4 regions of the Photobacterium ganghwense genome follow, and region 4 is predicted to be linked to each of the others. Evidence: predicted binding sites of a transcription regulator. Region 4 holds the regulator's gene; each other region holds the start of a gene.
What was found. The regulator PurR, encoded in region 4, represses purine synthesis genes. The targets are predictions, from matches to a motif close to TNANGNAAACGTTTNCNTNA.
Positions count from the first base shown of each region.

Region 1: purM (phosphoribosylformylglycinamidine cyclo-ligase) is a predicted target of PurR. The motif match lies at 5,591-5,610, and genes of this name have one in related genera.
Region 2: purE (5-(carboxyamino)imidazole ribonucleotide mutase) is a predicted target of PurR. The motif match lies at 2,621-2,640, and genes of this name have one in related genera.
Region 3: folD (bifunctional methylenetetrahydrofolate dehydrogenase/methenyltetrahydrofolate cyclohydrolase FolD) is a predicted target of PurR. The motif match lies at 5,998-6,017, and genes of this name have one in related genera.

Region 1 covers NZ_CP071325.1:692,865-700,381, reverse strand. Annotated here, with positions in the region: gene bepA (beta-barrel assembly-enhancing protease) at 1-22, shown strand, start outside; gene arsC (arsenate reductase (glutaredoxin)) at 200-550, shown strand; gene wrbA (NAD(P)H:quinone oxidoreductase) at 559-1,137, shown strand; gene FH974_RS03425 (DUF2069 domain-containing protein) at 1,183-1,614, shown strand; gene FH974_RS03420 (DUF2066 domain-containing protein) at 1,749-2,909, opposite strand; gene FH974_RS03415 (uracil-xanthine permease family protein) at 3,209-4,465, shown strand; gene upp (uracil phosphoribosyltransferase) at 4,849-5,475, opposite strand; gene purM (phosphoribosylformylglycinamidine cyclo-ligase) at 5,672-6,712, shown strand; gene purN (phosphoribosylglycinamide formyltransferase) at 6,717-7,361, shown strand; gene FH974_RS03395 (class II glutamine amidotransferase) at 7,424-7,517, opposite strand, start outside.
Region 2 covers NZ_CP071325.1:3,461,120-3,468,636, forward strand. Annotated here, with positions in the region: gene FH974_RS15685 (DUF1488 family protein) at 1-95, opposite strand, end outside; gene aroE (shikimate dehydrogenase) at 125-946, opposite strand; gene hemF (oxygen-dependent coproporphyrinogen oxidase) at 1,041-1,946, opposite strand; gene tsaC (L-threonylcarbamoyladenylate synthase type 1 TsaC) at 1,953-2,510, opposite strand; gene purE (5-(carboxyamino)imidazole ribonucleotide mutase) at 2,713-3,204, shown strand; gene FH974_RS15710 (5-(carboxyamino)imidazole ribonucleotide synthase) at 3,201-4,316, shown strand; gene FH974_RS15715 (DNA topoisomerase family protein) at 4,438-5,046, opposite strand; gene FH974_RS15720 (DUF494 family protein) at 5,081-5,554, opposite strand; gene dprA (DNA-processing protein DprA) at 5,557-6,651, opposite strand; gene FH974_RS15730 (LysM peptidoglycan-binding domain-containing protein) at 6,670-7,517, opposite strand, start outside.
Region 3 covers NZ_CP071325.1:2,456,429-2,463,945, reverse strand. Annotated here, with positions in the region: gene FH974_RS11185 (response regulator) at 216-1,265, shown strand; gene FH974_RS11180 (peptide MFS transporter) at 1,498-2,889, opposite strand; gene rfaH (transcription/translation regulatory transformer protein RfaH) at 3,302-3,799, shown strand; gene galU (UTP--glucose-1-phosphate uridylyltransferase GalU) at 3,868-4,776, shown strand; gene folD (bifunctional methylenetetrahydrofolate dehydrogenase/methenyltetrahydrofolate cyclohydrolase FolD) at 4,989-5,846, opposite strand; tRNA gene FH974_RS11160 (tRNA-Arg) at 6,269-6,345, shown strand; gene FH974_RS11155 (O-methyltransferase) at 6,868-7,446, shown strand; gene FH974_RS11150 (SDR family NAD(P)-dependent oxidoreductase) at 7,491-7,517, opposite strand, start outside.
Region 4 covers NZ_CP071325.1:2,017,908-2,025,424, forward strand. Annotated here, with positions in the region: gene FH974_RS09255 (FecCD family ABC transporter permease) at 1-298, shown strand, start outside; gene FH974_RS09260 (heme ABC transporter ATP-binding protein) at 295-1,233, shown strand; gene purR (HTH-type transcriptional repressor PurR) at 1,759-2,766, shown strand; cyclic di-GMP riboswitch class I at 2,970-3,076, shown strand; gene FH974_RS09270 (TfoX/Sxy family DNA transformation protein) at 3,200-3,790, shown strand; gene FH974_RS09275 (hypothetical protein) at 3,990-4,394, shown strand; gene FH974_RS09280 (carboxymuconolactone decarboxylase family protein) at 4,533-5,153, shown strand; gene FH974_RS09285 (FAD-dependent oxidoreductase) at 5,186-7,517, shown strand, end outside.

The sequences.
Region 1 (7,517 bases), 1.3 Mb from region 4:
CCAGCGTGCCGCGGAACTCTGAGTAATTCCCCTCATCTCCTGCCACCCGGCAGGAGATGTGATCCGCCTGGCATTGCGCTGGCCTCAAGCCCTGCTCCCCTGCCGCTTCCCCCTGATTCGGTATACAATACGCCTCAAAATCTGCTCGGCTCCCGGCCTGAACGCGGGAGCGGATAAGCCTCAAAAAGGAAGAATAACTATGTCAGTCACTATCTATCACAACCCACGTTGCTCTAAGAGCCGTGAAACTCTGGCCCTGCTGGAAGAAAAAGGTATCGCTCCGACTATCGTGAAATATCTGGATGAAACGCCGTCGATTGAGCAACTTCAGACGCTACTTAGCCAACTGGGCTATGGATCGGCACGTGAGATGATGCGTACCAAGGAAAGCCTGTACAAAGAGCTGAACCTGGACGGCGACAACGTGACCCAGCAGCAACTGTTTGAAGCCATGGCCGCCAACCCGAAACTGATTGAACGTCCAATCGTGGTCAATGGTGACAAAGCGGCAATGGGCCGTCCGCCAGAGCAAGTGCTCGACATCCTGTAAGCGCCAGTATGAAAAGCCTTCTGGTTCTTTACTACAGCCGTCACGGCAATACCCGCCAACTGGCACGCCAGATTGCCCGTGGGATAGAACAGGTTGACGGCTGTGAAGCCATGCTTCGCACCGTGGCTGACATCGACAGTCAGGGTAACAGTGCGCAGGATTCCGATAGTGATCCGCTGGTCAGTCAGGCCGATCTGCAACAGTGTATCGGCCTTGCGATGGGCAGTCCGGTGCGGTTTGGTAACATGGCCGCCCCCCTGAAGCATTTCTGGGACACGACCAGCCGGGAATGGCTTGGTGGGACACTGATCGGCAAGCCTGCCTGTGTGTTTACCTCGTCATCATCAATGCACGGTGGGCAGGAAACGACGCTTCAGTCGATGATGCTGCCCCTGCTGCATCACGGCATGCTGATCGTCGGGATCCCGTATTCAGAGCCGGCGCTGCATACCACCCAGTCAGGCGGAACTCCTTACGGACCATCCCACTTCAACACCGGGGAAAGCCGTCAGCTGAGCCGAGAAGAATGCGAGTTGGCTCAGGCCTGTGGCAAACGCCTGGCCGAAGCGGCCCTGAAACTAATGTAAGCCGTCCCGTTAGGGACAACACGGTCATACTGAAGGATGCGTACCATGACCCCCATGAGTCAACACACTCGCCGCCTGCGCCTGGGCGCCTTAACCGCTTACCTGTCACTGATGGTCTGGGTTGGGCTGTGGCAAAGCCTGCTTTCGCCGCACCCGCACCTGAATAGCCTGATCATGGCCGGTGTCTGGATTGTTCCGCTACTGCTGCCGCTCAAAGGCATTCTGGCAGGGAAACCCTATACCCATGCCTGGGCCAATTTTATTCTGATGTTCTACTTTCTCCACGCACTGACCATGCTGTGGGTAGATGAAGGTGAACGCTGGCTCGCTCTGGTTGAACTGCTGATCACCAGTTGTGCTTTCGTCGCCAATGCCATGTTTGCCCGCCATCGCGGCCGCGAACTCGGCATCAAACTGAAAAAGTTGTCGGAAGTCGAGAAAGAAGAAAAAGCCCGTCATGAGGGGCCGTCGGCTTAGTAGCTTAGTAGCTTAGCGACTTAGCGACTTAGCGACTTAGCGACTTAGCGACTTAGCGAAATATGAAAAATAAAAACGGTGGCATCAGCCACCGTTTTTTTATCACTTTTAGGGTCAATGAACCACTGGCTCAATCAGGCCTGTGGCGCACGCCATTCATACATGCTGACTTGCTTCACCGGTTTCGCTGGGGCAGATAGCGTCTCAGATGAGTCTGTCTGCCCGTCCAGTACGGCTTCTGTTGGCTGAACCTCTGATGCTTCCATCGGCTCTGCAGGCATCACAGGCGCTGTGACTTCTGACAGGCGGCTGTTCTGGCTCAGTTCACGCTGGAAGGCTGCTTCCGTACTCAATAGTTTTACGGAAAACTCCACCTGCTCCCCCTGAATGCGATAAGCATTGATTCCGGCCACGGAGCTCAGGTTGGTCATCATGCGCTCAAGGGTAAAGAAATCTTTGGCACTGCGAATATTACTGACCACCACGGCCAGTTGGCCACTCTCATCACCCCCCAGCGGCACGGCATATTTCACTCCCAGCTGATCGGCCACATGATCCATCATCCGACGAAGCGTTGCCTCCGACGTACCGGATGCCTGTCCTTCAGATGGCGTCACCTTGGTCGCCGCCATTTTTTCCGGGCCTTCTGCATACAGCTGCCAGTTCATGACGTAGTCATCCGGCCCTTTACGGCGGGCGCGAACCACCAGCACCGCTTCCGGCTGGTAGCGCTGGCTGGCTTGTACGATTGGCCCGACAAAACCGCCCCACAAATCCGGGACGCTGATCGCCGTAACGTCCTCAAAGTCCCCGATTGGCATCATGGTCGGCACACCTCTTCGGTCTGCCTCACTCTTCATCCCGGCTAGCAACGGGTTACCCGACTGATCCCAGGCAATGTTACGGCTGCTTTCCGCGTCTTCAACCAGCCAGACCAGCACATTCGGGCGCTGTTCACCCCAGAAGGTTGCCTGAGCCTGAGTCAGCAACTGGCGCACACGGTTCCGATCGAAAGTCAGATCCAGGGTACGCTTCCCTTTCAGGTTGCCGTAACCATACTGGCTGACAAACGGGTTACTGTTAGCCAGCGCCTTGGTCACGACGTCATTGTTCACCACCCGGCTCTGTCCCGAGACCTTCACCAGCACCTGAGCAAGGGCATCGCGGCGGGCATTTTGCTCTGACTGGCTGTCAGTATCGGGCAACACAATCCTGGCCTGGTAAAGGTCTGTGACTGTTGCAGCCTGCACAGTCCCGGCCAGCAGGGCCATAAGAAGGAAGGTAAGACGCAGCATAATAAACTCATTTATCATTTAGATTGATTGTTGCACGATGATAAATTGATCCCATTAAATTCGGCAACCAATTGTAGGAAAAATCCGGACATGACGGCATTTTTATGCCATCGCTTTTATTCATATTTAGCCAAAATGGCGACAAATACGTCAAGGCTGCGTCAGTTATTCTTTCCCTAAACACCCACCCAGCGACATTTTGCCTTTATTCACTACTTTCTCAGTGGAGAATTAGGCAAACGATTTCTTCTATGCTAACATTCCGCGATTTTTTTACAGCTAGGATGGGAAATATACAAATGATGCAGATCTTACAAGGTGCTCAGATGCTCTTTGTTGCATTCGGGGCATTGGTTCTGGTTCCGCTACTTACCGGTCTGGACCCCAACGTTGCGCTCTTCGGTGCCGGTCTAGGTACCCTCCTGTTCCAAGTCATTACTAAACGCTCTGTCCCTATTTTCCTCGCTTCCTCTTTCGCGTTTATTGCTCCTATCATGTACGGTGTTCAAACTTGGGGTATCCCGGCAACCATGGGTGGCCTGATGATGGCCGGTGTGGTGTACATCTGTATGGGTGGCATAATCAAAGTGCGCGGTGTCGGTATTATTCACAAGCTGCTGCCACCAGTGGTGGTCGGGCCGGTCATTATGGTCATCGGGCTGGGGCTGGCACCTGCGGCGGTGAACATGGCGCTGGGTAAAACCGGTGACGGTGCGGTTCAACTGATCGACGGCAATGCTGCGCTGTGGATTTCTTCTGTCTCGCTGCTGGTGACCATTTTCTTCAGCGTGTTCGCCCGTGGCTTCCTGAAGCTTGTGCCGATTATGGCGGGTATCGTCGCCGGTTACGTGACGGCACTGGTCTACGGTGTGGTTGACTTTACTGCGGTACAACAGGCCTCCTGGCTGGCCATGCCAAACTTCACATACCCTGAGTTTAATATCAATGCCATGCTGTTCATGATTCCGGTAGCAATTGCGCCGGCCGTTGAGCACGTCGGGGATATGCTGGCTATTTCTAACGTGACCGGTAAAGACTACCTGAAGAAGCCGGGTTTGCACCGCACCATGACCGGTGACGGGGTGGCAACCATGGCTGCTTCGCTGTTCGGTGCGCCGCCAAACACCACTTACTCTGAAGTTACCGGTGCCGTTATGCTGACCAAAGCCTACAACCCGGTAATCATGACCTGGGCCGCAGTCACTGCGCTGGTACTGGCTTTTGTCGGTAAGCTGGGCGCCATTCTGCAAACCATCCCAGTACCGGTAATGGGCGGCATCATGATTCTGCTGTTCGGTTCAATCGCAACCGTCGGCCTGAACACGCTGATCAAAAACCAGGTGGATCTGCATAAATCACGCAACCTGGTGATTGTTGCCGTTACCCTGGTATTCGGGATTGGCGGTATGGCCTTTGGGATCGGCGAGTTCAGCCTGCAAGGTGTCAGCCTGTGTGGTATTGTCGCCATTATACTGAACCTGATTCTGCCTGCGGACCTGGGTGAAAATCACGTGGTTGATAATGCGCAGCTGGACAGCGCGCAAGACTCGAAATAATTCTTCACACTAGCGTTCGCTAATACATAAGAGCTGCCTTCGGGCAGCTCTTTTTGTTTACAACAAAATTGACACTGAGGGCAGCGACGCGAAAAGTTGCCGCGTATGGCGGATAAACCGCGTGTAACATTGCCACGGTCACACTCAGTGAAGATGTCGCTACTTGGCGTCGCTATAATAGATTGAGTTATATGATAGAGCGGTATGACGGAGCTGTAGTTGTAGTTGTAGCGACATGGTATAGCTCGACGCGGTTTCACTCAGGCTCAGGATACCCTGACTCACTTTCCCATCCCGCTTATACCCATATCTCGATAGCGCAAAAATTACAGACATAAAAAAGCCGGCAATCGCCGGCTTTTTCTGAATTCTCAGTCTGACAATTACTTCGTACCGAAGATCTTGTCACCAGCATCGCCCAGACCAGGAACGATGTAGCCTTTGTCATTCAGTTTCTCATCGATAGCTGCCGTGTACAGCTCAACGTCCGGGTGAGCTTTTTCCAGCGCCGCAATGCCTTCCGGTGCCGCAACCAGTACCAGCACTTTAATGGATTTACAGCCGTGCTCTTTCAGCAGGTCGATCGTCGCGATCATTGAGCCGCCTGTTGCCAGCATTGGGTCAACGACCAGCGCCATACGCTCATCAATGTTAGAAGCCAGTTTGTGGAAGTAAGGAACCGGCTCCAGCGTTTCCTCGTCGCGGTAAATCCCGACGGTTGAAATACGAGCACTTGGCATGTGCTCCAGCACGCCATCCATCATACCCAGACCGGCACGCAGAATTGGCACAACGGTAACTTTCTTGCCTTTGATCTGGTCAACTTCAACGGGACCGTTCCAGCCCTCAATAGTCACTTTTTCTGTTTCGAAGTCTGCCGTCGCTTCGTAAGTCAGCAGGCTGCCGACTTCTGTTGCTAGCTCACGGAAACGCTTAGTGCTGATGTCACCTTCGCGCATAAGACCAATCTTATGTTTTACCAGTGGGTGTTTTACCTCAACGACTTTCATTTCTGACTCCTAAGCTAACAAAATTTCAAAAAATCGCACTATTATACACTAGACCAATACGGTTCTGGTAGGGGCCAGCCTTGCGTTTGGTCAGGAAATACCCTCTCACAATATTTGACGCAAACGTTTTCCTTTCCGCCCTGAGTGCTGTTATCATACCCCCGCTTTTTTACTTTAATACGTTGAGGGACCTCCTGTGAGCGGCAATAACTCTTCTCTTAGTTACAAAGATGCTGGTGTTGATATCGATGCAGGTAATGCATTAGTTGATCGTATTAAAGGGGTGGTAAAACGCACCCACCGTCCTGAAGTGATGGGCGGTATCGGCGGATTTGGTGCGTTGTGTGCGTTGCCGACTAAGTATAAGGAGCCAGTGCTGGTGTCCGGTACAGACGGTGTGGGTACCAAGCTGCGTCTGGCAATGGATCTGAACAAACATGACACGATCGGGATTGATCTGGTGGCCATGTGTGTCAACGACCTTATTGTACAGGGCGCTGAACCGCTGTTCTTCCTGGACTACTACGCAACAGGCAAACTGGATGTCGACACTGCCGCTCAGGTTGTTGCCGGTATCGGTGAAGGGTGTGTGCAGTCTGGTTGTGCGTTGATCGGCGGTGAAACGGCTGAAATGCCGGGAATGTACCACGGCGAAGACTACGATGTAGCAGGCTTCTGCGTGGGTGTGGTGGAAAAAGAAGAGATTATCGACGGCAGTAAAGTACAAGCCGGCGATGCCCTGATTGCGGTTGCCTCAAGCGGCCCTCACTCTAACGGCTTCTCACTGATTCGTAAAATCATTGAAGTGTCTGCCGCCGACCTGAGCCAGGATCTGGAAGGCAAACCTCTGGCTGACCACCTGCTGGAGCCAACAAAAATTTATGTGAAATCGACTCTGAAGATGATGGAAAGCTGCGATGTTCACGCGATTTCTCACATCACAGGCGGCGGTTTCTGGGAAAATATCCCTCGCGTTCTGCCGCAAGGGACCAAAGCTGTGGTTGACGGTAACAGCTGGGAATGGCCAGCCGTGTTCAACTGGCTGCAGCAAGCCGGTAATGTCGAAACCTACGAAATGTACCGCACTTTCAACTGCGGCGTGGGTCTGGTGATTGCGCTGCCACAAGCTCAGGCTGAACAAGCGATTGCCATTTTAAACGCAGAAGGTGAAAACGCCTGGCTACTGGGTCACATTGCTGAAGCCGGCGCTAACGAAGCACAGGTGGAGATCCTGTAATCGTATGAAAAATATTGTCGTTCTGATCTCCGGTAACGGCTCCAACCTGCAAGCCATTATTGATGCCTGCGAGTCAGGCATCATTGAGAACGCGCGCATAGCGGCCGTTATCTCGAACAAAGCGGATGCATACGGGTTGGAACGGGCTCATCAGGCAGGTATTGATACGCTGCACCTGGCTGCCGGTGATTACACCGATCGTGAAGCCTTTGACCGGGCTATGGCCGACAACATTGATCAGTTCTCACCGGATCTGATCATTCTGGCTGGCTTCATGCGGATTCTGAGTGCCGATTTCGTTCGTCACTATCAGGGGCGAATGATCAATATTCACCCTTCCCTGCTGCCAAAGTACACCGGGTTGAACACTCACCAGAGAGCCATTGATGCCGGTGATACCGAACATGGCACCAGCGTGCACTTCGTCACGGAAGAGCTTGATGGTGGCCCGGTGATCCTGCAAGCCAAAGTGCCGATTTTCGAGGATGATACCGCCGAGGATGTCATGGCACGCGTACAGCAGCAAGAGCACCGTATCTATCCGGTTGTTGCCAACTGGTGCTTACAGCAGCGAGTCACTATGCAAGGAAACAATGCGGTGTTTGAAGGGGATATCCTGCCAGCGAACGGTTACGCGGCAGAGGACTGAGTAACATTTAATCCCTTTTCTCTGTGTTCCATAATAAAAAACGCGACCCACGGTCGCGTTTTTTATTTTTTCTTCTCGCCGGAGGTATCAGACTCTAATACCCGGCTGTAAACCGGCTCACCCAGGTGGAACACACTGAATTCCCCTACGCCCATT
Region 2 (7,517 bases), 1.4 Mb from region 4:
GCTATCAGTGAACCGCCTTGCTGCGCCGGAAACATCACAGCCTGTTGTTGCTCATCCCACTGTTGTAAGTCTGGAAACAGAATATTTTGGTTCATGTTCTTATCTTTTATCTATTAGTAACACATTAAGGTTGCAGGGAACGACGCAACTCACGCTGTACCTGTCTGGCACCCGGACGGATCCCGCGCCACAGCATGAAGCTTTCCGCTGCCTGGCCCACCAGCATCCCGAGCCCATCTAGGACTACATTAGCCCCCTGCTGCTGTGCCCACTGATTAAACGCAGTAGGTTCCGCACCGTACACCATGTCGTAGCACACGGTATGCGGCTCAATCAGGCCGGCGGGGATCCCCGGCAACTGGCCACTCAGGCTGGCTGAAGTGGAATTAATGATGATGTCATAGTGGTCACCCTCCAATTCATCCAGTGCCTTCGCGCTCACCGGGCCATGTGTTGCGAAGGCCTCGACCAGTGCATCGGCTTTCGCGACGGTCCGGTTGGTGATAGTGACGGATGACGGCTGCTGAGCCAGTAACGGCAGGACCACGCCACGCGCCGCGCCGCCCGCACCTACCAGCAAAATACGCTTACCCTGGAGCTCAATCTGGTGTTGCAGCAGATCCTGCACTAACCCTTCACCGTCAGTGTTGTCCCCCAGGATTAACCCGTCGTCCAACTTTTTGAGGGTATTGACGGCACCGGCTAGGCGAGCACGCTCTGTCAGCTGATCCGCATAGTCGAACGCCTGCTCTTTAAAAGGCACAGTGACATTACAACCTCGCCCCCCATCAGCAAAAAAAGTCTCCATCGCCGCCACAAAACCCTCCAACGGGGCTAATCGGGCTTCATAGCTCATGTCCTGGGCGGTCTGGCGCGCAAACAGGGTGTGAATAAAAGGCGATTTACTCTGGGCAATCGGGTTGCCAAACACAACGTACTTATCCATTTGCAAGAAATCCATGCTCGGTAAAACGAGAAAAGGGTCAGTGATTCACTGACCCTATCATTGCCGTCGCAGGGGAACAAACCGTTTTTAACGGTTACCAGTCGCGGGGCTGAAGGTAATGTTCATACAATACCACTTCCGGCGATCCTGGTTCCGGTTCGAAACCGTATTCCCAGCGAGCCAGTGGCGGCATCGACATCAAAATCGACTCCGTGCGACCGCCGCTTTGCAAGCCAAACAAGGTCCCACGGTCATAGACCAGGTTGAATTCCACATAACGGCCACGACGGTACAACTGGAACTGGCGTTCACGCTCACCGTATTCCGTATTCTGGCGCAGCTCAACAATCGGCAGATAAGCATCCAGATAACCGTTGCCTACAGCCTGGATGTAAGCAAAGCTCTTTTCAAAGCCCCATTGGTTCAGGTCATCAAAAAACAGGCCACCGACCCCCCGGGTTTCATTACGGTGCGGTAAGAAGAAATACCGATCGCACCACGCCTTATGCTCCTCATACACCGTGTCACCAAACGGCTGGCACAGCGCTTTCGCGGTCTGGTGCCAGTGCTGGCAGTCTTCTTCAAAGGGGTAAAACGGCGTCAGGTCAAAGCCACCGCCAAACCACCAAACCGGCGCTTCACCCTCTTTTTCAGCAATAAAAAAACGGACGTTTGCATGGGAAGTCGGGATATACGGATTGCGAGGATGGATAACCAAGGAGACACCCATCGCTTCGAAGCTGCGGCCGGCCAGTTCCGGACGATGGGCCGTTGCCGATGCTGGCATTTGGGTACCGTATACGTGCGAGAAATTCACGCCACCCTGTTCGAACACCCGGCCATCGCGCAACACCCGACTCCGGCCGCCGCCACCCAGCTCACGTACCCAGGCATCTTCTTCAAAACGGGCTTGACCGTCCTGCTGCTCTAGTGCCTGGCAAATCCGATCCTGAAGATCGAGTAAAAAAGCTTTTACTGCGTCTTTATTGACTTCCTGCATCTTTCTTTATCCCTGTCGGAAAATCTGACCGGTACGGGCATCTCGTATCTCTGACGGATTTTCCCGTCCACCGGTGTCACCTTGTAAAATCGCGGCCAGTCGGTCACCCAGTTGCAGCTCAACCTCCGCGACCGTCCGGCCCGGCTCCTGGCCGGTCAGGTTGGCGCTGGTCGACGTCAGCGGTTTACCGAAAGCCAGACACAATGCCTGCACCAGAGGATGATCAGTCACGCGAACCGCAATGGTGTCAAACTGGCCGGTCAGAAAGCGGGGTACCCCAGGCTTGGTTGGCATTACCCAGGTAACCGGTCCCGGCCAGGAATCAAAAATGCGCTGTTTCTGCTCGTCAGTCAGCTGACTGTCGTCTATGTAAGGCGCCAGTTGCTCATAATTGGCTGCGATCAGAATCAGGCCTTTCTCAACCGGTCGTTGCTTCAGCGCCAGTAGTTTCATGACGGCCTGCTCACTATCAGGGTCACAACCTACGCCAAAAACCGCTTCAGTCGGATAGGCGATCACTTCCTCCTGCCGCAGGGCAGCCACCACATGGTTCAGGTTTTCCACACGTTCCTCGATGCTTATCAGGTCATTGCCTGTCTTGAGTGTTCTGTGCTGCTATCTTACCGACTCCTGAACCACAACTCCACGCTCGTTAACGATTGTTGCAATTTCACTGACGCAAACGTTTTCCTTCACAAAAAATCTTCGTATAATGCAGCCCACACGCACTGAACCCAATAGTTTTGCTACCCCAAAGGAGATCGGGATGAAAGTTGGAATCATCATGGGATCAAAGTCTGACTGGCCAACCATGCAGCACGCAGCGGAAATGCTAGATCGCTTCAATATCGCTTATGAAACCAAGGTGGTCTCGGCTCACCGAACTCCGCACCTGCTGGCGGAATATGCGGAGAGTGCACAGACCCGTGGCATTAAGGTGATTATTGCCGGTGCCGGGGGGGCTGCGCACCTACCGGGCATGACGGCGGCCTTTACCAGCCTGCCGGTGTTAGGGGTACCGGTCCAATCCCGCGCTCTGAAAGGCATGGATTCACTACTTTCGATTGTACAGATGCCAAAAGGCGTGGCCGTGGGCACGCTGGCCATTGGTGAGGCCGGTGCTGCGAATGCTGGCCTGCTGGCAGCGCAAATCATCGGTACTCAGGACAGCGATGTCATGGCAGCCATTGATGCCTTCCGTAAAGAGCAGACTGACGCAGTACTGAGCAATCCAAACCCGGCTGAGGATTCACAATGAAAGTGCTAGTGCTGGGTTCCGGCCAGCTGGCCCGGATGATGTCCCTGGCGGGGGCACCACTGAACATTGAAGTGTTTGCCTATGATGTGGCGACCGGTAAAGTCGTGCATCCGCTGACCCAGCAGGTCATGCTGAAAGGGTTGGATACCGCGCTCACCTACACCGATGTGATCACCGCAGAATTTGAGCATATTCCTCATGAAATTCTCGATATTTGCGAGCGTAGCGGCAAATTCCAGCCCACCACCACCGCCATAAAAGCCGGTGGCGATCGCCGTCTGGAAAAAAACCTGCTGGACAATGCTGGGGTGGCCAATGCACCATACCATATCGTCACCAGCCGGGCAGAGTTGGACGCGGCCATCGCCAAAATTGGCCTGCCCATGGTGCTGAAGAGTGCACTGGGTGGCTATGACGGCAAAGGGCAGTGGCGTCTGAAAGAAGCGGGTCAGGTTGAAGCCGTCTGGCAAGACATGGCTGACTTCATGGCGCAGACGGAAAACCAGGCTATTGTAGCGGAAGCCTTCATCCCGTTTGATCGCGAGGTCTCCCTGATCGGAGCTCGCGGTCGTGACGGACAAATTGCGGTGTATCCACTGACCGAGAATACGCATACCAATGGGGTACTGAGCTTGTCCGTCGCTCAGGAAGGCGATCACGCGCTGCAGGCTCAGGCTGAAAAGATGTTTACTGCGCTGGCCAACTCACTCAACTACGTGGGTGTCCTGGCGATTGAATTCTTTGATGTAAACGGCCAGTTGCTAGTCAATGAAATTGCGCCCCGAGTACACAACTCCGGCCACTGGACCCAACAAGGGGCCGAAACCTGCCAGTTTGAAAACCATTTGCGTGCGGTCACCGGACTTCCATTAGGCAGCACGGCCTTAATCCGTCCGACAGCAATGGTGAACATCTTAGGAGAAGATCGCCTGCCAACCGCCATTCTGGCTGAACCAACCTGCCATATCCACTGGTACGGCAAAGAGAAGCGAGCCGGGCGAAAAATGGGGCACATTAACCTGTGCGCAGACACCCCGGCGGCCTTGCAAGAGGCGCTGAAACAATTAGCCAGCCATCTGGATCCGGACGCGTTTCCCGCCTTACATGGTTAACGCCGCGATACGGCCAGACTAGAAAACACAAAAGCCGGCTCACTGCCGGCTTTATTTTGTCACATGGCCCATTGTTGCTTCACCTGCCGCCGCGAGCGTGTAAACACTGGCGTGGTGCTTGTTACCCGATATCCGGTTCGCCAGTTTCACCATGTTCCGGCGCCTGCGAAACGGCATCCTGATACGCATGGCAGCGTCGGTCTGCGCACTGCAAACGCACGCCACTGGCCAGCTTCTTCTCAACCAAAAGCGGATAAGCACATTGCTGACACACCCCGGCCACAGGTTTGAGGTTGACCGCAAAGCGGCAGGACGGGTACTGGTCACAAGCGTAAAACACCTTGCCGTAACGCGACTTACGTTCGACCAGATGCCCCTTGCCACAATCCGGACAACCCAGCTGGGTAGCCTGCGCTTTTTTTTCCGGTGACTCAATATGCTGGCAGACCGGATACGCGCTGCAACCAATAAACATGCCATAACGCCCCTGACGCAACACCAGTTCCTCACCACAGTCAGGGCAGGGGGTTGCCAGGTGTTTCACGATATGGCCGTCGTTATGGTGGAGTGGCTTGATATAATCACAGGCGGGATAAGACGCACAGCCCAAAAACGGGCCGCGCTTACCGTGTTTCATCACCAGCGCGGCACCACATTGAGGACACAGATTTTCCCGCTCTAATGCGTGCTCGTGAGCGGTAAATAACGGCTCATTCGTTCGATCAGACATCTTACTCTCTACCACTTAGTAAACCTGACCGGCTTTAGTGAATATAGCCATCTTCCATGCCATACAGCAGTTCTTCCATCTGGCTGTAGGCGCTTTCATTACCCGGTGCATTAAACAGCACCATCAGAATGATCCACTTCAAATCATCCAGAGTAAAGTCAGCCGTATCCAGCTCCATGACCCGATCAATCACCATTTCACGGGTGTCTGCGCCCAGAACATGAATCTGCTCCAGGTAAGTCAGAAAGCCACGGCAGTTGGTATCCAGGCGAGTCATCTCTTGCGCCGTGTAAATGCGCATGGATGTCACCGCACTGGTGTTCATGTATGGGGTATTTTCGGTTTCTTGCAATGCGGCCAGTTTCTCAAGCCATTCCAGGGCCTTGTAAATATCTTCCTGATGGAACCCAGCTCGCAGCAATTCTTCGGATAATTCATCCTGATCGACCATCAATTCCACATCGCTGTGGATATAGGTCTCAAACAGGTACATAAGGATATCCATCATAACTAGCCCCTCCTCGCTCTGATATAGCCACCTGGTACAGCAGTGACCATCCCGAGCAGTTCCAGTTCAAGTAACTGCATCATGACTTCCTGAACAGGTTGCCCACTGCGCTCAGCAACTACATCTACGGGTGTTGCCTCACTGCCTACGTTAGCCAACAGCGCTGGAAATGGCAATTTTTCATTTTCAGGTTGTGCGAGCGATTCATCCGAATGGCTATTTTTTACGCAGCTTGTCAGCGCCCCGACTTCTTCAAAGATATCGACCGGTGTTTCGACCAGTTTGGCACCATTTTTTATCAGGGCATGGCAGCCTCGGCTCCCGGGATAATGAATCGGGCCGGGCAGGGCAAAAACTTCCCGCCCTTGCTCTAAGGCATACCGCGCCGTAATCAGCGATCCACTTTTCTGCGCCGCCTCTATCACCAGTACGCCGACCGACAGTCCGCTGATCACTCGGTTGCGACGCGGAAAGTTCTGCGGCCGAGGCACTTCATCCGGCCAGAATTCAGAGACCAGCGCCCCTTGCTGCGTAATCAGGCTCGCCAACTCACGGTGTTTGGCCGGGTAGATCCGATCAAGGCCCGAGCCCAGTACCGCTACTGTGGCCCCGCCATTTTTCAGCGCTCCGTAATGCGCCTGACCATCCACCCCCAACGCCAATCCGCTGGTCACCACATACTCGGCCGCTACCAGCGCAGCCGCAAATTCATAAGCCGCTTCCCGACCGTCGATACTGGCTGAGCGGCTGCCGACAATAGCCAGCTGTGGCTGCAGCAACCAGTGCGGCTCTCCCCGGACAAACAATAAAGGAGGAGGTGAAGCGATTTCTTTAAGTAAAGCAGGGTAATGAGAAGAATCTAAGGTGAGTATAGTCTGGCCCGGCTGGCTGTCCCAACGCAGGCAACGATCAATTTTTGCCATCGGAGGCTGGCGAAAGTGACTCACTTGGCGGGGAGTCATACCGATGCCCGTCAGCTCTTCGGCCGACATCGCACGCAGGGCTGCCGGAGTCACATGTTCCAAGATACGGCTGATCCTGACGCCGCCCAGACCCGGTGCAGACGCCAGAACCAACCAGTCAACTAATGCCGTCATGTTACGTACTGCCGTGGTTCAGCCGTGATGTGGAGGCAAGGCGAGGGTACCCGGCACAAAAGGCTGGGTCGCCCGGGTTACCACTCCCAGGGCAAAATGCTCATATGCCCGAATCACGACCATTTCACCAACCGGCACCTGGCTCAGGGCAAACTTCTGCTGCTGGAAACTCACTCCCTGATAATCATAACTACCTTTCTCACCCACCACGCCGGCACCAGCCCGGTACAGGTTAAACACATGGCCAGCCTGCACGCCGTCGAGGTGCCCAAGGTCAATCACAACCGGATCGTGGGTCGCGATATAACGCATGCCCCCTAAATGACCGACAACGCTGCCGGACACATCGGCGGGCGGCGCAGAAGGCGCAAAGTTGAGGTTGAGATCCTCCCGGCCAAGCGGCGCAGGCAGCAGAATGTCATTTTGTCTGACTTCGCCAAGGAAAGTGGTCAGAGTCAGCGCACTTTTCTCACTGTCGGCCTGCGTCACTTTGGCTCGGGCAATTTCCTTCAACCCCATCACTTCCCGAGTGTCGCCGTTTGCCAATTCACGTTCAAAGCGCTTGTCCGGACGGTAGACCCACCACACATCCCCGGTTTCCAGCGGCGTGTCAGCCCAAATTAAATCTTCTTCCGCCATATAATCTCTGGCCCGGCTGCTGCCGACCACCCGTGGCAGGCGATCCAGATGGGCTGGTGTCATCAACTTATCTTGCGCCAGAAATGGCAGCATCAGGGAAGACTGCAGGGTGGTGATCGGGGCGCGTACAATCCGAACCTGCGGTGACAGTTTCAAATGACGCTTCAGTTGCAGGCGCGGCTGGCCATTCACCCACACCAAGTGGATTTGATCGCCCGGATAAATCA
Region 3 (7,517 bases), 440 kb from region 4:
CGTTGGAACGATTGGAGGTGTTGAATTTTGATGAATTTAACAAAAAGAATTGTTGGTTATTTATATAACTGTAATTGACTGACTATTGGCAGAATCAGGCCTATGCTTTTGTTAAGTTCACTGCGTAGCGAAGTGTTATGAGTAGCTATTCATTGCATCCTGATTTAGCCAACACAATGGACAGTCATCGGTACAGATCGTCAGGGGAGTCAAAGTTGCTTGAAGGTAAAGACGTGCTTATCGTCGAGGACGACCCGGTTTTCAGAATGATGCTGACTGGGTTTTTAAATAATGAAGGTTGCCGGGTTCGGGAAGCGGAAGATGGCCTGGAAGGTTTGCGTGCGCTCCGCGAAGGGATGCCTGATGTCCTGTTGTGTGATTTGGCAATGCCGGTCGTCACCGGTATGGAGTTTGTGGAAGAAGTATCGTTGCAGTACCCGATGGTGCCTATCATCGTGATTTCCGGTACCGGGAATATGTCGGATGTGGCAACAGCATTGCGCCACGGGGTCAAAGATTTTCTGATTAAACCGCTGGATAACATCATGGTGTTGAAGTCAGCGATTCTTTCTGTGCTGAAGTCGCAGGATTCCATCACCGGGGCGTCCGGATTTTCAAGCCAGTGGGTGAGTGTTGATGACGAAGCCATCATTGATGAAGAGCTGGAGTGGCACATTGAGGAGCTGAAAACCAATCCTCGCGCAGCCCGTGAATTGCTGCTGGGGCTGATGCCGGATACAGAGTCTGTACAGGGTGACTGGCAGCTCAATTACTGTGTGTTGCAACCCGCTGATGTACAGCCTGTGCTGCTTGATTATACCTGGCTGATGGACGGGCGATTGGCTTTCTATGTGGTGGATTCAGCCTCGGGCGATGATAACGGTACCGCAACCACGTTGCTGATTCGTGCCTTTTTTAATGACTTTCTCCGCACACGGATGGCGGAAGGGTATGATCTGAGTGATTTGATCAAGCTGATAGAGAAGGGCATGCTCAATTCAGGCTATGCCTCACCGATCAGGGCGATTTTCGGTCAGTTTGATGCCACCGACAGGACTCTCACTATTGTATCGACGGGTCTGGCTGCCATGTTGCAAACCAGTGATGGTGATCAGCTCATCCAAGCCCGTTCATGGTTGGGAAATAATGCCCGGCGAAACGCCAGTGTGACGCTCCAACTGGCCGATTCCGGGGGGCGTCTATCTCTGTGCGAAACCGGCACCACCAGTTTCAGTTTGACTCTGAAACGCCGAGGAATGGCTTGATAGTAATGGCTGGATGGTGATGGCTTGATAGTGATGGTTGGGTGGTGATGTAGGTCGTTTTCCCTGCTGGATTCACAAAACAAAGTACAAATCACAACGTAAAACACACATAGCAAAAAGCGAGAGCCCGGCTCTCGCTTTTTTATTCTCAATCCTATCCTCATCTTAAGCCACGTTTTGTGCCGGAAAGTATTGGCCAGTGGCGATGGGACGTCTGAATCGATATCTGAGCTTAGGCTTCGACAGGTTTCGCGTCTGCCAACTCGTCTTTCTCAACGTAGCCTTCTGCACCGTGCATCCAGCTAATCAGTTTGTTCGAGCACATCAGCAGCAGGATACCAGACAGAGTAGCTGCGATCGCGATACCACTGAAGATAGCCATCGGACCGGCTTCGCCTACGTGGGCACCGATAATACCTGCTACGTAGTTTGCCACTGCGTTGAAACCAAACCAGGCACCCATCATCAGAGAAGCCAGGCGAAGCGGAGCCAGTTTCGTGACCAGAGACAGACCGATTGGAGACAGGCACAGTTCACCCAGAGTATGGAAGAAGTATGCACCGACCAGCCACATCATAGAGGTCTTCACGGTCAAATCACCGCCTTGCTCCAGTACCGCGCCAACCATACACAGGAAGCCAGCAGCCAGGAAGAACAGACCCAGAGCAAATTTCACCGGTGACGCTGGCTCTTTAGAACCCATTTTCACCCAGATAGACGCGATGATTGGAGCCAGAGTAATAACAAAGAACGGGTTCAGTGACTGGAACCAGGCAGCCGGAACTTCGAAGTCACCCAGCATACGGTCAGTGTACTGCTGCGAGAAGATATTCATCAGACCACCGGCCTGCTCGAAACCTGCCCAGAAAATTACCACGAACATACCCATGATCATAATCACTTTCAGGCGGTCGCGTTCTTTCCTGGTCAGTGGCTCTTTTTTGCCAGACTCATTCATTTCAGCAGCGCGCTTTGCAGCAGGCACTTTACCGATGTTACCCAGCAGGCGCTCAGCAAATACCATTTGAGTCACCAGGCTGATCAGCATACCGATACCGGCAGTCAGGAAGCCTGCTTTCCAGCCGTAAGCAGCAGATGCAGAACCCGCAATGATACCAGCCAGCAGTGAGCCCAGGTTGATGCCCATGTAGAAAATGGTGAAGGCACCGTCACGGCGGTGATCGCCTTCCTGATACAGGTCACCTACCATAGTCGAGATATTCGGCTTGAACAGACCGTTACCCACAATCAGAAGGGCAAGACCCAGATAGAAGGCCGAAACAGAGTGAGTGCCTACCATGTCATTTGGTAGTGCCAGGGTAAACTGACCCAGTGCCATTAACAGGCCGCCAATGATGATAGAGCGGCGTTGGCCCAGGAAGTTATCGGCAATCCAGCCACCGATTAAAGGAGTGATGTAAACCAGGCCAGTATAAATACCATATAGATTCAGTGCGTCCTGCGTTGTCCAGCCTAAACCACCATTGATGGTTTTATCTGTGAGGTATAGTACCAAGATGGCACGCATAGCATAGTATGAAAAGCGTTCCCACAGTTCGGTTCCAAACAGCAAGAACAAACCTTTTGGATGGCCCAACAGGGTCCCACTTTTAAGATTGCTCATAATTATTCTCTAAGAATGGTTGGATTTGTGTTTGCAAATGCGGAGCTATTTATAAATGACAAATTAATAAACTGCAAATCTTTACAAAATCAAAACAAAATCTAAACGAGATAACATATTGATACAAAAGAGCTTGTATGAAAACCGGTCAAAACTGAAATTTCAGATTTCCCTATCGACATTTGTTACAAATCTCGTAATAAACGGTTATTTATTTATTAAATTTCGATTTTTTGATTATTTTTAGTTTTATGTGTTGTGAATGATGTTTTATTCATTATTGTTACAAATTTGGTGTGAAAAGGGCGGTTTTTAGCCGATTTGAGGCAGGTGAATGACTATTTGTTTGTCGTTTAGGTTGTAAAAACTATAATGGCAGCTCGGAAAAATTTGAGAATGGACAGAGACGAGCATGAAAGATTGGTACCTTTTGTATTGTAAGCGGAGTGAACAAGAACGAGCGGTGATCAATCTGGATCGTCAAGGGGTTGAGTGCTACTACCCTCAGGTTACGGTAGAAAAAATCATCCGTGGCAAGCGGATAACCGATTTTGAACCTTTGTTTCCGAGCTACATGTTTGTGTACTTTGATCCCGAGGCGATCAGCTATACCACAGTACGTTCAACACGTGGCGTGGCTGACTTTATTCGTCAGGGAGCGAAGCCTCAGGTGGTGTCACCGGACCTGATTTACGGCCTGATGATGAACGAGGATTCGGAAGAGCAGCAAGCCAAATTGACCAACCTGCCTAAACCGGGCGACACGCTGAAACTGACCCAGGGACAATTTAAAGGCATTGAAGCCATTTACCAGGAACCGGACGGAGAGAAGCGTTCTTTTATGCTGATCAACTTGTTAGGCCGTCCAGTGAAGGTGAGTGTTCAGAACGAAGATTTAATTAAACTTTAGTTCCGGACTCGGTAAGCGCGTGAGTCTTTGATATAGTTGCCGGGACAATTGAAATATGGAACAACATAATGCATAAAACTTCCTCTGTTCGTAAGGCGGTGATCCCTGTTGCTGGTCTAGGTACACGAATGCTTCCTGCAACAAAGGCCATTCCGAAAGAAATGTTGCCTATCGTTGATAAGCCACTGATTCAATATGTGGTTAACGAGTGTGTGGCGGCAGGTATCAAGGAAATTGTTCTGGTAACCCATTCGTCGAAGAACTCCATTGAAAACCACTTCGACACCTCGTTCGAGCTGGAAGCCACGCTGGAAAAACGTGTGAAGCGTCAGCTGCTGGATGAAGTTCAGAAGATTTGTCCGCCAGACGTAACCATTATGCATGTGCGTCAGGGGCAGGCGAAAGGCCTGGGTCACGCTGTACTGTGTGCTTATCCGCTGGTCGGTGACGAGCCGTTTGCTGTGGTACTGCCGGATGTCATTCTGGATGATGCTGCCAGCGATCTGCGCCGTGAGAATATGGCTGCGATGGTGAATGCCTTTAATGAAACGCGGATCAGCCAGGTCATGGTTGAACCTGTGCCGATGTCAGAGGTGTCCAGCTACGGTGTCGCCGATGTGGGCGGGGCAGAGCTGAAACCGGGTGAAAGTGCAGCGATGAGCAAAGTGGTTGAAAAACCGGCTCTTGAAGAAGCACCGTCTAACCTGGCTATTGTTGGTCGTTATATCCTGCCGGCAGAGATCTGGCCATTGTTGTCACGCACACCAGTTGGCGCTGGTGATGAAATTCAGCTGACAGATGCGATTGATATGCTGATGGAAAAGCAGCAGGTCAATGCTTTCCATATGTCTGGTAAGAGCCACGACTGTGGCAGCAAGCTGGGTTACATGAAGGCGTTTGTGGAATACGGCCTGCGCCATGATGTGCTAGGTGAAGATTTCAAAGCTTATCTGCAATCTCTGAAGACTGAACTGTAAGACTGTCGTCTGCGGGTAGCGCGCAGACAAAACGCCCGTCAGGTTATTGTTGATTCAGATTACATAAAAAAGCGAGGGGCAGATGCCTCTCGCTTTTTTTGATCCAGTTAATGTTTGATCCGGCTAATGTTTGAACCAGTTGAAGATCCCGTACTTGGGGCGGGTACAACTGCATCAGGTTTAAGCGTCCGGTTTCGGTCTTTCCAGCGCTTTTAGTCGCCGTGGTATTGTTCGCAAGCCAGTAGCGTGTTTTCAATCAGCGTGGCAACGGTCATCGGGCCGACACCGCCTGGTACCGGGGTAATGTGGCGGGCTTTTTCACGCGCAACATCGTATTCCACATCGCCAATCAGCTTACCGTCATCAAGACGGTTAATGCCCACATCGATCACTGTCGCGCCTTCCTTAATCCAGTCACCCGGAATGAAGTTAGGTTTACCGACGGCAACGACTAGAATGTCAGCCTGGCGAACATGATTTTCCAGATCCTGAGTGAAGCGGTGGCAAGTTGTGGTGGTGGCACCGGCCAGCAGCAGCTCCAGTGTCATTGGACGGCCTACGATGTTTGAGGCACCCACGATGACGGCATGTTTACCGCGTACCGGAATATTGTAGCGCTCCATCAGCGTCATGATCCCTTTCGGGGTACAAGAGCGCAGTTTCGGGATGCGCTGACACAGACGGCCGACGTTGTAAGGGTGGAAGCCATCCACATCCTTTTCAGGCACAATGTGCTCCAGGACTTTGGTGCTGTCGATACCGGCAGGCAGAGGCAACTGCACCAGAATCCCGTCAATATCCTTGTCTCTGTTCAGCTCATCAATCAGAGTGAGCAGCTCAGCTTCCGTGGTCGTCGCCGGCAGGTCGAAAGACTTGGAAAGAAAGCCGACTTCATCGCAGGCTTTACGCTTGCTGCCGACATAAACCTGCGATGCAGGGTCATTACCTACCAGCACAACAGCTAAACCAGGTGCACGCAGTCCAGCAGCGACACGAGCCTTAACGCGAGCGGCAACTTCTTGACGAACCGTTTGTGAGATTAGTTTTCCATCAATAATTTGAGCGGCCATGTTTTTCCTTTGGTCGGTAATTGATTGAACAATTGGGTATCGACAGCATAACTAACACTGCAGAGTGAAAGGAAAGCAGTTTCTGCATTGAGCGGTGATAACCAATCGTGTATCTGGGCGCTATTGTCGCAGAGAATGTGAGTAAGATCTATAGCGCAAACGTTTGCTTTTGGTGTTTTGTACTTTGTTTAACGATTTTGTTACAAGCCTGTTCTGTTTGCTTGCCACTACGAACTTATCCTGGTGATTAATCTATGGTGTGGCCTACCTAAACGATGTGTCGTATTAGATTACCATTTCCCCGACACATTGCTCTTTGTTTAAACACTTGATGGCAAATACTCGTAAAATAGGGGGAAAGACGTTGACGTTAATTTTCGGCAACGTATAATCCCGACCCGTAACTCAGCGTTACGCAGTGTGCGCCCTTAGCTCAGTTGGATAGAGCACGTGCCTTCTAAGCATGTGGTCGCAGGTTCGAATCCTGCAGGGCGCGCCATGCATTTCGAGCCGCAGCAGGTTTTCCTGCTGCGGCTTTTTCATTTCTTCCGGGGCATCATCGTTATGCGACTGCCTTGTCATGCGGCTGCCCTGTATAGTCTTTTCCTCCCCTCTATATCTCCAGCTCCGGGAAGCAACTCGAAAGTCGTATTTCACTGCCATCGCTTTTTCTGTCTCCTGTGTTACTGGCATGTGTCCTTTGGCCATTCCGTTACTTCTCGTCACCTTTTATTCTCTTTTTGATATTTTTGGGTCGGTCACCCGTTAAAGTGGCGCGCTCGGCATGTGTAACATTTTGTTAATCAATATATTTTTCAACACGCTTATTCATTGGGTGTGAGGGGGAGTGATTGTTTTGGTGGAATGTGTGGCTAGGGTCTCAACCTGAAGGAATTTTTACAGGAGCCAGGAAATCGGAGGCTATTCTTGCTGCGGGGCGCACCGGGCGCTCGAATAGTGTTTGGTGCCGAGGTTTGGTTATAAACACGGCTGAGCAGGTTGCTTAAAAAGGATACGGATGATGGCTAGGGATTTACAATCATTGCTGACGGATATTGAACGCAAAGGACTTGAAAACGACGCTGCGGAAACCGAGCGTGCGCGAAAATATCTTAATATCACCAAGGACACAGGAGAGCTGTTGCAGGTATTGGTTAAAACCAGCGGTGCTCGGCGGGTATTAGAAATCGGGACATCCAATGGATACTCGACACTGTGGTTGGCGAATGCATTAGGGCCATCGGGCATGGTAACAACGCTGGAGCATAATCCGCATAAGATCGAAGAGGCACAGCACTATTTTCTGCAGGCGGGTTTGGCGGAACGCATTGACATCATGCAAGGGGATGCCACGGCGCTGCTCACCATTCTGACCACACCGTTTGATTTTATTTTCCTGGATGCGGATCGCAGTGCATATATGACCATGCTGCCGGACCTGACACGGTTGCTGGCATCCGGGGGCCTTCTGGTGTGCGACAACGCCATTTCCCATCAACAAGAGCTGCAACCTTTTATGAATTACTTCATACAGGAGACCGGATTTGACACAGCACTGGTTCCGGTAGGAAAAGGCGAGTTTTTGATTTACAAGCACTAAGCGTCTGTGTTGATAGGTGGATATTGTTCATTGCCGCAACGGGATTACCAGGAAAGTACTGACCCGTCCCA
Region 4 (7,517 bases):
GAAACGCAGCCTGATTCTGCTTTGTGCCGCTGGCGTCGGAGTGGCCGTTTCCCTGACCGGGGTGATCGGTTTTGTTGGCCTGATTGTTCCCCATATTTGTCGAATGCTGATCGGGCCGAACCACAAAACCCTGCTTCCGCTGTCCGCTTTGCTTGGCGCTTTACTGCTCCTGATTGCTGACATGCTGGCGCGCGTTGTCGCGGCACCGTCAGAGCTTCCTGTTGGCATCATCACCGCGTTAATTGGCGCGCCATTTTTCATCACACTGTTAGTTAAGCAAAAGGGCAAACTGTCATGAGTGACAACCCAACAACCGTGAACGCTTCGTCCTTTGCACGCCAGCCAGCAAATTCGGCCAACTGCTCGTCTTTGGTAACAAAGCCAATTGTGGTAACAGAGCCCGTAGCAGTCAGCGCCACGGGTTTGAACCTCAGTCTGGGCGACAAAGTGATTCTGGACGACTTCTCGATCGACCTTCGCTCAGGCGAGCTGACTGCACTGTTAGGCCCCAACGGCGCAGGGAAAAGTACCCTGCTGAAAGTTCTGTGTGGTGAACGGAGCGTGTCAGGGGAAATCTGCTATTTCGGCCGCAACCGACAAAACTGGCCACCCCATCAGCTGGCTCAGCATCTCGGCATCCTGCCGCAGCACAGCAGTCTGACATTTGCCTTCACGGCTGAAGAAGTGGTGGCTCTGGGGGCTTTGCCTCTCAATATCTCGCAGGCCCGTACCCGAAAAATTGCCAGTGAAAAAATGGCGCAGGTAGACGTGACTGCCCTGTCTTCACGTCTGTACCCGACCTTATCCGGCGGAGAAAAACAGCGGGTTCATTTTGCCCGCGTGCTGACACAATTAAGTCAGGCGGGCGAACAGTGCGTTCTGATGCTTGATGAACCGACCTCAGCGTTAGATCTGGCGCATCAGCACAACACGTTACGCGTCGCCAGAGACATGGCTCGGGCCGGCGCGGCGGTCATCGTCGTCATCCATGATCTGAACCTTGCTGCTCAGTACGCTGACCGGTTAGTTATCATGAACAACGGCAAAATCCAGGCAGATGGTAGCCCGCAGCATGCGTTAAGCGAATCGCTCATTGAAACCGTATATGGCTGGCCGGTATGCATCAGCCACCACCCGGTCGACGGCTACCCTGTCGTGTTACCGGCAGGTGAAAACGCAAACCGAAAAAAGGCAGAAAACAGAGCCGCTATTACTATCAATCAAACCTCGTGAAGCAGAGTGATAACGCCGCTTCAAGTGAAAAGACCACGGTTTTATAAGAGCGGAAACATCGTTGATTGAGCGAAATTAGTACCGGTTGTCGCGCAGCAAGCACAACCGGTATTTTTATTCCATGCAAACTGATTTATTGCAGGATATTAAATTTGTTTCAAATCAAGTTATTACCGTAACAATAAATTGCAGCGCAGAGCCTTGTTACAAGCAAAATATTGATAACTGTCAATAAATATCCATGACTTTGGCCAGAAACATTGCACTATTGGCCACACTCAGTAAAATGTGATCGCAAGCGATTAAACAATGCAAATGATCCATGCAACGCGTTTTATTAGCGCGGGTACGATTTTTTGTTATCAGAGATGAAGCCGCCCGTTCGAGATGCGGCCTTTTGGCGTTTCTGGTAATTCCACCTAACAGAATAGTGAATGGCATCCCTGACATCGCAACTCATCACTGTCCTCTTAGGTAATGCATTCAATTTAAAGGTCTGCGGACCCATTCACTAGAAGAATAACTATGGCAACGATTAAAGATGTTGCACGTATGGCTGGTGTTTCAACCACCACCGTTTCACACGTGATCAACAAAACACGCTTCGTGGCTGAAGCAACACAGAAGAAAGTTCTCGCGGCGGTTGAAGAGCTGAACTACGCACCAAGTGCCGTAGCACGAAGCCTGAAGTGCAATACAACCCGTACCATCGGCATGCTGGTAACCAAATCGACCAACCCGTTTTTCGCTGAAGTTGTCCACGGCGTTGAAGAATATTGCTACGGTGAAGGCTATACGCTGATTCTGTGTAACACCGAAGGTAACCTGGAAAAGCAAAGAGATTACCTGCGTATGCTGGCCGAAAAACGTGTAGATGGCCTGCTGGTGATGTGTTCGGATCTTGACGAGCAACTATTGGAACTGCTGGAGCGCCAGAAAGATCTGCCGATGGTGATCATGGACTGGGGTCCGGAAAGCCCGCACACCGATAAAATTCAGGACAATGCTGAACTTGGCGGCTACGTGGCAACCAAATTCTTTATTGAGCACGGCCACAAGGAAATTGGCTGTCTGACTGGCCACGCAGAAAAAGCGGCCTGTCGCGAACGCCTGAAAGGTTTCCGCAAGGCAATGACAGAAGCCGGACTAGACATCAATGAAGACTGGATTCTGGAAGGTGACTTCGAATGTGAATCTGCGGTAAAAGCGGCCAACACATTTATGGCAATGGAAAAGCGTCCAACCGCGATTTTCTGCTTCAATGACATCATGGCGATGGGCATGATCAGTACATTTGAGCAAGCCGGTATCCGTGTACCTGACGATATGTCGATCATTGGCTACGATAACATCGACTTGGCACCGTATTTTTCACCGCCACTGACCACTATCCACCAGCCTAAACGCCGTTTGGGTAAGAGTGCGGTTGAGATTCTGATGGATCGCGTGAAGAACAAAGAACACGAGCATCAGGTTTTTGAAATGATACCAGAACTGGTCGTTCGCAAATCAGTGCGTAACCTGAACAGCTAATATGCATAACTTGATGACAAATGTATGACAAACCGGAGATTTTTATCTCCGGTTTTTTTGTACCACTTTTGACTTAAACAGTAATAAATTCACAACATTAGAAGTATATCACTATAAAAATTGTGAGATATTACTGGGAGCAATATCACACTTTAAAAGTTGGGAGCAAGTTCAAAATAATCTTCTGAGATATGCTTTAGGTGTCACGAACAAGGCAAACCTATCGAAAGGTAGGGACGCAAAGCTTCCGGCCTAAGAGTAGGCAGTTTTATTTTTAAAGCAGTCAACTTATGGTAGCGGGGTTGCCGATGGATATAGCAGATAACATCAGGAAATAATTTCACTTTTCCCTGACAGTTCGTTTTACAACTCTGCTATTCTTGAATCCTCGCTCGTTGTTAGGTGACCTAGTAACAATTCACCGAGAAGACGCATGGACAAACCAGTACTCAAAGATTCATTACGCCTTTTTAATAATTTCGATAACGTCAAATCACGCTCAATGTTTGGCGGCTTTGGCATATTTTCTGGCGAAACAATGTTTGCACTCGTGGTAAATGACAAACTGCATTTACGGGCGAATGCCGACAATGAAAAGGAATATAAATCCGCAGGAATGAAACCTTATGTATATAAGAAACGTGGCTTTCCTGTTGTAACCAAACATTATGCCATTCCTGAAGAGTGGTGGGACGATACTGATAAAATTCTGGCTCAGGCGAAATTGTCTTTATCTGCCGCTAAAGCAGATAAAGAAATAAAAAATAACACCTCTCCCAATCGAATCAAAGATTTACCCAATCTTCGCCTGGCGAATGAGAGGATGTTGAAAAAAGCCGGAATAACCACAGTGGATGAGCTGTATGAAGCCGGTGCCCTGAATGCGTATAAAGCGCTACAGAGCACTCATGAAGGCGAAGTAAGTATCGACTTACTGTGGGCTTTGGAAGGAGCAATCAGTGGCAAGCACTGGTCTGTTATCCCGAAAGAGCGGCGCTCAGAACTTCTTGCGAAATTAAGTTAATCGCAACCTGACACATATAAAAGAGATCTTCGGATCTCTTTTTTATTCCCAACATATTTTTGGCTCTGCAATGACAGAATAATGTCATTCCCTGTCAAACATTGAATTAACTCACAAAGCTGCTTATTAATTCGGCAACACACTTTTATTCAATGAGGGCAATTGTAGAATTAGCCGGATGTAAAACACCGGAGGTTATATGAACTATTCCCAACCTTTCCCAGGACAAAATGAACAGATGTTCAAGGATAAGTTTGGCAAATGGCCACGCCTGATGCGAGCGGTGGTTCTTATTAGCCTGCTTCCGCCTGTGGTTGTCTATTTATTGGTCAGCCAACAAGTGGCTTCACCGGTGGCTATGCATGATGTGTTACTGTCGATTACCGTGTTAAACGTCACTTTATTCGTCTGGGGACTACTCCTAAAAATCCGCGCTAGAAAGTATTGGTATCGTAATTACCATATTGGTAAAACCATGTTGTTGTCTGTCGCCCCGATTATCGCTTGTGGCTATATTCTGATCACCGATGCACCAAGCAGTCGCAATCAGGTGGCTAACCAGCCGCAATCCATTCCTGTACGAATTTCCATCGATCAATCCTGATTTCTACTATTTTGATTAGCGACTGAAATTTTTTACCTCTTTATCAGGTCTTTGTCTGATATTTACCGATAAAATGATCCATGATCTTTATATTGGACTCAGACAGTTACACGACACACCGACGATAAAGAGGTTCCTGTGCGTATTCCGGCTAAAAAGCGTTACTCCGTTCTGATCAGACCCCTGCTCTGGCTCCAACAGCGGCACTTCGGCAAAGTGCTGAATCCTGCTTTACTGTGGGGTAGACGTCCGCCTTTATTCTGGCTGGTCGCCGGCTTTTTTGGTTATCTGGATCGCCGTTCTTCTCCCCTCTCCCCTGTGATTCGCTCGCTGGTGTGTGTCCGGGTCTCCCAACTCAATGATTGTGCCTTCTGTGTCGATGCCAACGGCATGCGACTGGCAGAACGTTGCCAGTCTGTCGAGAAAATCAAAGCGCTGGCACATTGGCAACAAAGTGAACATTTCGATGAATGTGAACGTGCCGTTCTGACCTATGTGGAAGCCGTCACTGTCACCGGGCAACGAGTCACGGATTCCATGCTGGTTAGTCTTAAACAGTGGTTCGACGAAGATGCCTTAGTAGAGCTCACTGCCCTGATTGCCTTCCAGAACTTGTCGGCCAAGTTCAATACTGCGCTGGATGTACCAGAGCAAGGCTTTTGTTCGCTACCCATTCAGCCTTCGGCTTCAGAATCTGACACGACTCAGACCACAAATACCGTTCAGGCCGACAAGGATGCTAACAGGAAGCCGTTATGACGAATAAACCTGTGGTGGACAAAAAGCCCGCCATCAATAAAAAGAAAGTTATCACGATCCTGCTGGTCAGCCTGCTGTTTGTACTGTGGTACGCCCTCGATTTAGGGCAATACCTGACGCTTGAACATGCCAAGGCTCAGCAACAGGTTTTGCGGGATACCATCCTCGCCCAGCCACTGCTGTCCAGTGTGCTGTATTTTGTGGTGTATGTGGCCGTGACCGCACTTTCCCTACCGGGGGCCGTCATTATGACTTTGCTGGGGGCCGCCTTGTTTGGTTTCTGGTGGAGTCTGTTGCTGGTGTCGTTCGCTAGCACTATCGGCGCAACACTGGCATTTCTGTTCAGTCGCTATATTTTGCATGACTGGGTACAGAGCCATTTCAGTAAGCGCCTGAGCGCCATCAATGCCGGAGTCAAAAAAGATGGGGCTTTCTATCTGTTTACACTGCGTTTGATTCCTATTTTTCCGTTTTTCCTGGTTAATCTGCTGATGGGGCTGACCCCTATCACGACCCGAAAATTTTATATTGTGAGCCAATTAGGCATGTTGACGGGAACGGTTGTTTACCTGAATGCAGGTACCCAATTAGGCCAGATTGAGAGCCTGAGCGGGATTATTTCCCTGCCGGTATTGGTGTCTCTGATGTTGCTCGGTGTCTTCCCATTTACTGCCAAAGCAGTCATGCACATCATCAGTCGTCAGCGACTTTACGCCAACTGGACGAAACCCGCACAATTTGATCAGAACATGGTGGTTATCGGTGCAGGTGCTGGCGGACTGGTCAGTGCATATATCGCGGCCGTCGTAAAAGCTAAAGTGACCCTGATTGAGAAAGAGAAAATGGGCGGCGACTGCCTGAATACCGGTTGTGTACCATCAAAAGCCATTATTCGAGCCGCGCATGCCATGTCTGAAATCAACAACGCGGGTCGGTTTGGTATTCAGGCCACCGCTCCTCAGGTTGACTTTGCCGCGGTGATGGCACGGGTACGCCACGTTATCAGCCAGATTGAACCCCATGACAGTGTGGAGCGTTATTCCGCTCTTGGCGTGAACTGTATAACTGGCGAGGCTCGGATCCGCTCTCCGTGGGAAGTTGAGGTAAACGGCCAGCGCATTACAACCCGCAACATAGTGATTGCCACCGGTGCCAGACCTCTGGTGCCGTCCATTCCGGGGCTGGAAAATGTACACTACTTCACCTCTGATACGATCTGGTCATTGACGGAACAACCAAAACGCATGCTGGTACTGGGTGGCGGGCCGATCGGCTGTGAGCTGGCCCAAAGTTTCAGTCGCTTGGGCAGCCAGGTCACACTGGTCGAGATGGCAGATCAGTTGCTGATCCGTGAAGATCAGGATGCCGCCAGACTGATCAAGCAAAGTCTGGTGCAGGATGGCGTGACCGTTTACACCAGCTACAAGGCAGTGAAATTCGAAGTATCCCCTTGTAAACCACCGCAGTCTGAATCGCAGACACCTGATTTATCTATGGCAGAAACCGATACTCAACGAGTCTGGTTAGAGGCAATGGCAGCCGCTCATACCCATGCCCCTGGTAATCGTGAGACAAATACTCAACCTGAAAACCTACAGGTTGAATTTGACGTCGTACTGCTTGCATTGGGCCGTGTGGCCAATGTCAGCGGATTCGGACTTGAAGAGCTGGGCATTTCCATCAATTCACGCGGTACTGTGGCTGTGAATGACTATCTGCAAACCAAATACCCCAATATTTTTGCCGTCGGGGATGTAGCTGGCCCTTATCAGCTCACTCATGCCGCAGCACATCAGGCATGGTATGCCGCCGTCAATGGCCTGTTTGGTCAGGTTAAGACATTCAAGGCGGATTACTCTGTCCTGCCGGCAGCGACCTATACTTCGCCGGAAGTGGCACGCGTGGGCATCAATGAAAAAGAAGCCAAGCAGCAAGGTATTGATTTTGATATTGTTACATACGGTATTGACGACCTTGACAGGGCCATCACCGATGGCGAGGACCATGGCTTTATTAAAGTCATCACCCCAAAAGGGAAAGATAAAATTCTTGGCGTCACCATTGTCGGCCATCAGGCCAGTGAAATGCTGGCCGAGTTCACGCTGGCGATGCGTCACGGATTAGGTCTAAACAAAATACTGGGAACGGTGCACCCTTATCCTACTATGAGTGAAGCCGTCAAATATACCGCCGGCGCCTGGAAGCAGGCAAATGCGCCACAAGGGCTCCTGACATTGGCCGAAAAATACCACCGTTGGATGCGCCATGAGAAAAACCACGCATCAAACGCGGTAAACAACAGCCAGACATCGCCCCCAGTAACCGATAATCACCCAATCAGCCCGGAATCCGCAGAAACCCGGC